Regions from separate parts of the Paenibacillus sp. J22R232 genome, predicted to be linked through region 1. Evidence: riboswitches for the same ligand, from Rfam matches in the RefSeq annotation. Region 1 holds a riboswitch; each other region holds the start of a gene.
What was found. Region 1 has a riboswitch for cyclic di-AMP ahead of AC0YN3_RS00070 (APC family permease). Riboswitches for the same ligand answer to the same signal wherever they lie in the genome.
Positions count from the first base shown of each region.

Region 2: another riboswitch for cyclic di-AMP. It lies ahead of AC0YN3_RS30585 (C40 family peptidase); the one in region 1 lies ahead of AC0YN3_RS00070 (APC family permease).
Region 3: another riboswitch for cyclic di-AMP. It lies ahead of AC0YN3_RS09895 (TrkH family potassium uptake protein); the one in region 1 lies ahead of AC0YN3_RS00070 (APC family permease).

Region 1 is NZ_JBWDNK010000001.1:13,855-16,124, forward strand. It holds gene AC0YN3_RS00065 (hypothetical protein) at 167-595, shown strand; cyclic di-AMP (ydaO/yuaA leader) riboswitch at 890-1,049, shown strand; gene AC0YN3_RS00070 (APC family permease) at 1,178-2,270, shown strand, end outside.
Region 2 is NZ_JBWDNK010000022.1:18,764-21,033, reverse strand. It holds gene AC0YN3_RS30595 (hypothetical protein) at 1-15, shown strand, start outside; gene AC0YN3_RS30590 (hypothetical protein) at 146-730, shown strand; cyclic di-AMP (ydaO/yuaA leader) riboswitch at 1,090-1,241, shown strand; gene AC0YN3_RS30585 (C40 family peptidase) at 1,245-1,721, shown strand; gene AC0YN3_RS30580 (FAD-binding domain-containing protein) at 1,881-2,270, shown strand, end outside.
Region 3 is NZ_JBWDNK010000002.1:793,906-796,175, forward strand. It holds gene AC0YN3_RS09890 (lysostaphin resistance A-like protein) at 1-457, opposite strand, end outside; cyclic di-AMP (ydaO/yuaA leader) riboswitch at 703-907, shown strand; gene AC0YN3_RS09895 (TrkH family potassium uptake protein) at 1,000-2,270, shown strand, end outside.

The DNA.
Region 1 (2,270 bases):
TTGCACCGTGTTCCTTGTTTTTAAGAGAGTTGCCAATTGATAGGATATAGCAGGGTTACTCATAATCATAAAAGTATATTGAAAAGTGGATAGAGTCCGTAGACCTGTGCCATTAGTCGTGATAGAATATATTGGAATAACAGAGATAAAAAAGGGGATTACAAAAATGAAGAAACAACTTGCCTCGGTCTTCATCAGCATCATTCTACTCTTTTCTTTATCAACACAGCCGCTGCTTGCCGCAGCCGCCAAGACGATCAAGATAAAGGTAACGTTTGTCAGCGCTGAGCTGATCGAGAAAAACAGTGTCGGAAATGAATGGTGGAGCGGAGCAACGATAAACGGGAAAGAAGTGAAGGAGGGCGAGACGCTGGTCCTCAATCTTAAGGCGTCCGATCTCATTAAGCTGCGGGCAGAAGCACAGGAACAGGATAAATACCCAGACGACGGTGCCACGGACGCAAGCGTTAAAGTATCGGCAATCGGTACAAAAGCGGTGAATAAGACGCTAGAAGTTTCGGTTGTAGAAAACCGGGGAAGATTTTCAGGGAATGTTGCGAAGTGGGAGTTTCATTTTAAAATTCAAAAGGGTTAATGGAAAAGCAGCCTCGATGGCTGCTTTTTTTTTGTAGTGCTCTAAAAGGAACCCGATTTGAAACTATGCAGTCGTTCCATCAGCGGCGCAATGCATAACCCGCGCCGCTTGATTGTCATAAAGCGAAGATAACAAGAGCATAACCGTGATACGGAAAGGTTCATGATGATGTAAGCGGTTAAATGAATGCGCGGTATTCCAATTTAAATTAATTTAGCCATTTATGCTCGTTTACAATGGCTTTCCAGAGGAGTAAGATTCAGAGCGTGATCATTGCAAACGATTGATTGCTACAATCCTTAATCGCTGAATTCTGAAAAAGAATCGGGGGAACCAAAGAGCGGGATCCAATTGGTCCGTGCTCAGGGGTGAATCGGTTGGTGTACTCCAACCGTAGGGCGACTTTTGCGCCCGAATCCGTCAGCTAACCTCGTAAGCGTCCAAGAGAGGAACTTAACGCCAGCCTACCCATTTTTTTTGGAAAGCTGCGGGAGAGTCCTTACTTTCCTGCGGCTTTTTTTTGTTGCCGTTAAACGAGGAAGCAAGCAATTAACACCTAAGGTTAAGGAATGGGGAGTCAACATGGTTAGCAGGTTCAAACGGATTCTGATCGGGCGTCCGATGAAAAGCTCGGAAATCGAAGGGGAGAAGCTTAGCAAGCTGAAGGCGCTCGCGGTCCTTTCTTCCGATGCACTATCATCTGTTGCATATGGAACAGAACAAATATTGTTAGTATTGATGGTTGCCGGATTTGCGGCGGTGTGGTATTCGATTCCCATATCGATAGCAGTATTAGGACTTTTGCTGGTGCTTATTTTATCGTATCGGCAAACGATATTCTCGTACCCGGCCGGCGGAGGGGCATACATCGTAGCGAAGGACAATCTCGGCGTTTCTACGGGCTTGCTGGCAGGGGGCTCGCTCCTCGTGGATTATATCCTGACGGTTGCGGTCAGCACGTCTGCCGGAACGGACGCGATCACTTCAGCTTTTCCGTCGCTGCATGACCACCGGGTTGCCATCGCATTAGTCATGATTGTTTTACTGACGATCATTAACCTCAGGGGAATTACAGAGTCGGCCTCCGTGCTTGCCATGCCGGTATACCTGTTTGTTATTGCCATCTTTATACTTATCATTTCAGGTGTTGTTAAGTTTATGGCTGGCGGCGCGCATGCAGCCGTTCCAGAGCTTGGCGCAACGGTATCGAACATCAGCTTGTTTTTGTTATTGAAGGCTTTCAGCTCCGGCTGTTCTGCTTTAACAGGCGTTGAGGCGATGTCTAATGCGATACCGAATTTCAAGCAACCGGCCGAGCGCAATGCAGCAAAGACGCTGATCATGATGGGAACGATTCTAGGCGCGATGTTTATCGGCATTAGCTTGCTGGCTTATTGGTACGGCATTATGCCCAATGAGAAAGAAACGGTCGTATCGCAAATCGCGAATGCAACATTCGGAAGAGGCGTTATCTACTACGTCATTCAGGGGGTAACCGCACTCATTCTATTTTTGGCTGCGAATACGGCCTATGCGGCTTTCCCGCTGCTTGCCTTCATGCTGGCGAAAGATAAATACATGCCGAACATGTTTATGGCACGGGGCGACCGGCTTGGGTTCTCGAACGGAATCATTATATTGGGCGTATTATCCGCGTTGCTCGTTATTGCCTTCC
Region 2 (2,270 bases), on a different contig from region 1:
ACCAAACAGCTTTAGCGCGAATAGGCCTTCAACTCCACGAATGATGTGGGGATGAAGGCTTTTTATTTGAAATTGCAGCGCAACTAAATGATGTCATTTCTGTATAAATAGGTGTATGAAATTAAAAGTTGGAGGATAGACGCAAATGATGCGTAAAAAATTGGTAATCCTATCTATGGCCCTGCTCCTTGCCGGCGGTTCAATCGTTGCGGCAGACAAATTAATGCAGAAAGTTACGCTGCTTTACAATAATAAGCAATCGCCGGAAGACGGTCTTCTTGTCGACGACAAAGTGTATATCAACATTCGCTCGTTATCCGACTCCTTGCAGGCTTTTATCCAGTGGAAAGGCAGCGAAAAGAAGCTGGTCATCCAAAAACCGAATGTCCACATGTTTATGATGAACGAAAAAAGAACCATGTTCGGGCAAGTTGAAAAGGGAAGCATCCAGAAGTTCTTGGTACAAGCGCAAATCGACAATCTGAATGTAGCGATAACGGAATTCAAGGTCACGCTTACTGATCCTAACGATAAAGAAATAACGATCGACAGGCGCAGCCAAGCGGATGATGATTTCAAGGAATTTGTCGAGAAGGATACCTTCTGGTTCAGCTCCAAGCTTGTCTCATATGATTTCAAATACGCCGGAAGATACAAGCTCCGCTTCTGGATGGAACAGAAGAATGCCGAGCCTCAGCTGATATCAGAGAAAATCATCACGGCCAAATAGAACGCCTTACTCAAGCGAAAACTTACGAATCACAACAAAACCTCTGTTCATTCAGAGGTTTTTTGTATGAAAATTTTCTAATCTTTTTCTCGCAAATCATTCATTTACCGCCAATTGCGGGACTTTAGACTTGTCTACGCCATTCACAGCCGGAGGACAAATCGGTATATTTTACAAGGTATTCACATAATTAATGAAATTGAGTTAACTCGTTTAGTAAGAAAGAACTACTAATGATCGTTTATCTTACACAAAAAACGGTTAAACGAAGGAAATAGTCAAAAGGTTACATGAGAATTATTAGAATTTGCAATTAAAGGCAGGAGATCAATGAAAATAATCGAATAATTCTCAAGAGCAATAAAAAACGGCCTAATTCCCTATCGGGAAACGGGGGAACCACTCTGGGTGAATTGATTCCGACGTCTGATTTATCGCAGCGCCTGAGGAATCATAGGGAACCTTCAACCGAACCCCACAGCTAACCTCGTCGGCATTGGAAGGAGTTTCACAATTGAAAAAGATTACCGCAATACTCCTGGGTCTCGTTCTCGTGCTCGCTTTCCAAGCGGGAAGCGCTTTCGCAGACTCAAAACTGAACGGATTCATCAATGACGTTATTGGTAGTCCGTACAAAAGCGGCGGAACAACGTCGAGAGGTTTTGATTGCTCCGGTTTTACGAGCTATGTGTTCGATAAAATGGGCATCGATCTTCCACGCACATCCGGTTCGCAAGCAAAATCAGGCACGAAGGTCGCTAAGGCTGACCTAATTCCGGGAGATCTTGTGTTCTTCGACACAGTCGGTGGCAATAACAGCACCGTATCCCATGTTGGCATTTACATCGGAGACGGCAAGTTTGCACATTCTTCCTCCAGCCGAGGCGTTGTGACAGACAAACTTAGCTCCTCTTATTATGAAGACCGTTATGTGACAGCACGTCGTGTCATGGACGCGGATTCTTTCCAATCGTATGCCGACGCACAATAGAGCAACCTATCCCCTCTCTTAGAGAGCTGCAAAGGTAGACTCAATCAGCAAAGCCGCAGTTTTTTGTCCTCTGACGACAAATGACTTGCGGCTTTGCTGTTTCATTTCAAGCTGATTGCAGTAAGCATGCTGCCGCATTCAGGGAAGGAGAAATACCCGATGTATCTGTTTATTCACCGCAAGGATCTGCGTACCTCGGATTTGCGCGCTTTCGATTATATAAAAAGAAAACATACGCAAGGCATACATTTGCTGATCATAGACCCCATCCTCATCGGAGAGGGCCGGCTGACAAGCCATAGCGGCCGCAACTTTATGGCGCAAGCCGCTTCCTTGCTCTACAGCTATTCCAGCGCCGGGAAAGAGCTTCACGTGCTCTACGGCGATCCTGCTGCGATAACGGAGTCGCTCCTGCTTGCCCATCCTATCGAGGAGGTTATCGTCCATACGGACTATACCCCGTATTCTAGGCAGCGAGACGACCGGATCGGACAAACTGTTCGCCGCTTAGAGCGCCGATGGATGCCTATTGCCGACGCGCCGCTTGCC
Region 3 (2,270 bases), on a different contig from region 1:
AAACAGGAACCTCCTTGTTGAGCTCAGCATCGGACAGAGATTGGCCGTCGAGCATAAAGTTCCAAGCTACGATTTTCTCGCTTTGCATATGTACATAGACGAAGCCCGTTCCGCCCCCGTCAAATTTCAGTTCCACTTGGTAGGTGTCCGTCGGGAAGCTTTGATCGTATTTGTCGCTATAGGCTTTGATGAGCTCGTGCTTGGATAAGTAGCCGTTTATGACTTTATCGGTTTGATGGACAGCCTTGGCGGACTTCACCTGGAGCCCTGATTGCTTCGCAGCGAACACGGAGGCCCTGCTTTCAGCCGTTTCCTTCTCAATGACCTTCGTATTCAAATCACCGTTGCTAATGGAAAAAATCATCGGTACGATTTCAACAGCCGCGAAAATAATAAAGCATGCAATCGCTGCCCATAGAAAACGTTTCCATTCATTTAACTTAATTGAATCAATCATCGGTTCACCTCTACTATCCTTTTTATAAGTTACGTATTCCATTACCTTAACATACCAATCCCTGAATTATCCAATAGAAAAGCACGTTTGCTCTCAAGATCAAGCGAAATAACGATATCCGACAAGCCTGATGTATGCTGTAGCTTCTACTTGCCCTTTTTTGGTCCAAAATCGGCTTGTTTGTCATTAATATAAGCTTTATATCGTGACTGCTTTGGGATTATAATCGTTAACGTCATACTAATCGAATAGCATAGCCGAATTTCCTAAGGAAATCGGGGGAACCATAAAGTTGTCGGAATCGTTCAGCCTGCTGCAGCCAGCAGCGCTTCTGATCCGGCGGCATGGGGTGAATTTCTACGGTGAAACTTAATCTTCATCGATAGAATAGGGCTGCCTGTCCAGGCCCGAATCCGTCAGCTAACCTCGAAGGCGTAAATGGAACAGAACTCATCGCACGAGCACTTGGGTTTCAGTGCTTTTTTTTATGCTTAAATATAGGTAGTGCTCCATAATGACACACTGCAGAAGAAGGACAATGGATGAAGGTAGACTTTAACGTGTTGAAATGGTCACCCCCGCGCATACTGGTCAGCGGGTTTGCGCTTATTATATTGCTGGGAGCTCTATTATTATCCATGCCCTTTGCTTCTGCGTCTGGCGAGCGCTTGCCGTTCATGGACGCATTGTTCACGGCAACCTCGGCAACTTGCGTGACGGGGCTCGTCGTTGTGGATACAGGCACCTATTTCTCTGTGGCGGGCCAGGTCATCTTAATGTGCCTTTTCCAGCTTGGCGGTTTGGGTTTTATGACGATGGCGACGCTTATCGCGCTCGTCCTTCGCAAAAAAATTTCGCTGCGCGAGCGTCTGCTGCTTCAGGAAGCGATGAATCAGTCGAGCATGGAGGGGATAGTCAAGCTTATTCGGCGGGTTATTATTTATTCTTTATCGATTGAACTCATAGGAGCAGCGCTGTTTGCGTCTCGCTTTGCACTCGATATGCCGCTTGGCAAAGCGATCTATTTTGGTGTTTTTCACGCCGTATCGCTTTTTAATAACGCTGGCTTTGATATTTTTGGTGACTATCGCAGTCTCACCTTGTATGTCAACGATGCGGTCGTGAACCTAGCGGCGATGCTGTTGATTATAACCGGCGGCTTGGGATTCGTTGTCATGTCGGATTTGATGGAATACCGCAAAAACAAACGGCTATCCTTGCATAGCAAGGTCGTTCTCGCGACGACCGGAACGCTAATAGCCGTCGGCACCATCGTGATATTCCTATTTGAGTTTTCAAATGCTAAAACGCTGGGCTCATTGGATTGGGGCGGCAAAATATTAGCCTCCTTCTTCCAGTCGGTAACGCCAAGGACGGCTGGCGCGAATACGCTCGATTATACGCAGCTAAGGCAAGCGACCATGTTTTTCACGATCATCCTCATGTTTATTGGCGCATCCCCAGGATCAACGGGCGGCGGTATAAAAACGACGACGTTCGCTACTTTGGTTGGTGCCGTTATTGCGATGATCCGCGGGCGCGAGGATATCGTGCTGTTTCGTTACAGGCTCGGCAAGGACCGGATATTCAAAGCACTGACAATTACCTTAATTTCGTTGCTGCTGGTCATTATCGTTACGATGATTCTCTCCATGACGGAGGATAAAGCTTTTATCGAGCTGCTGTTCGAGGCTACGTCTGCGTTCGGTACGGTCGGTTTGTCGGTCGGCGTCACGCCCGATCTTAGCATAGTGGGAAAAATAGTAATTTCATTAACGATGTTTGCTGGACGGCTTGGCCCGCTAACGCTTGC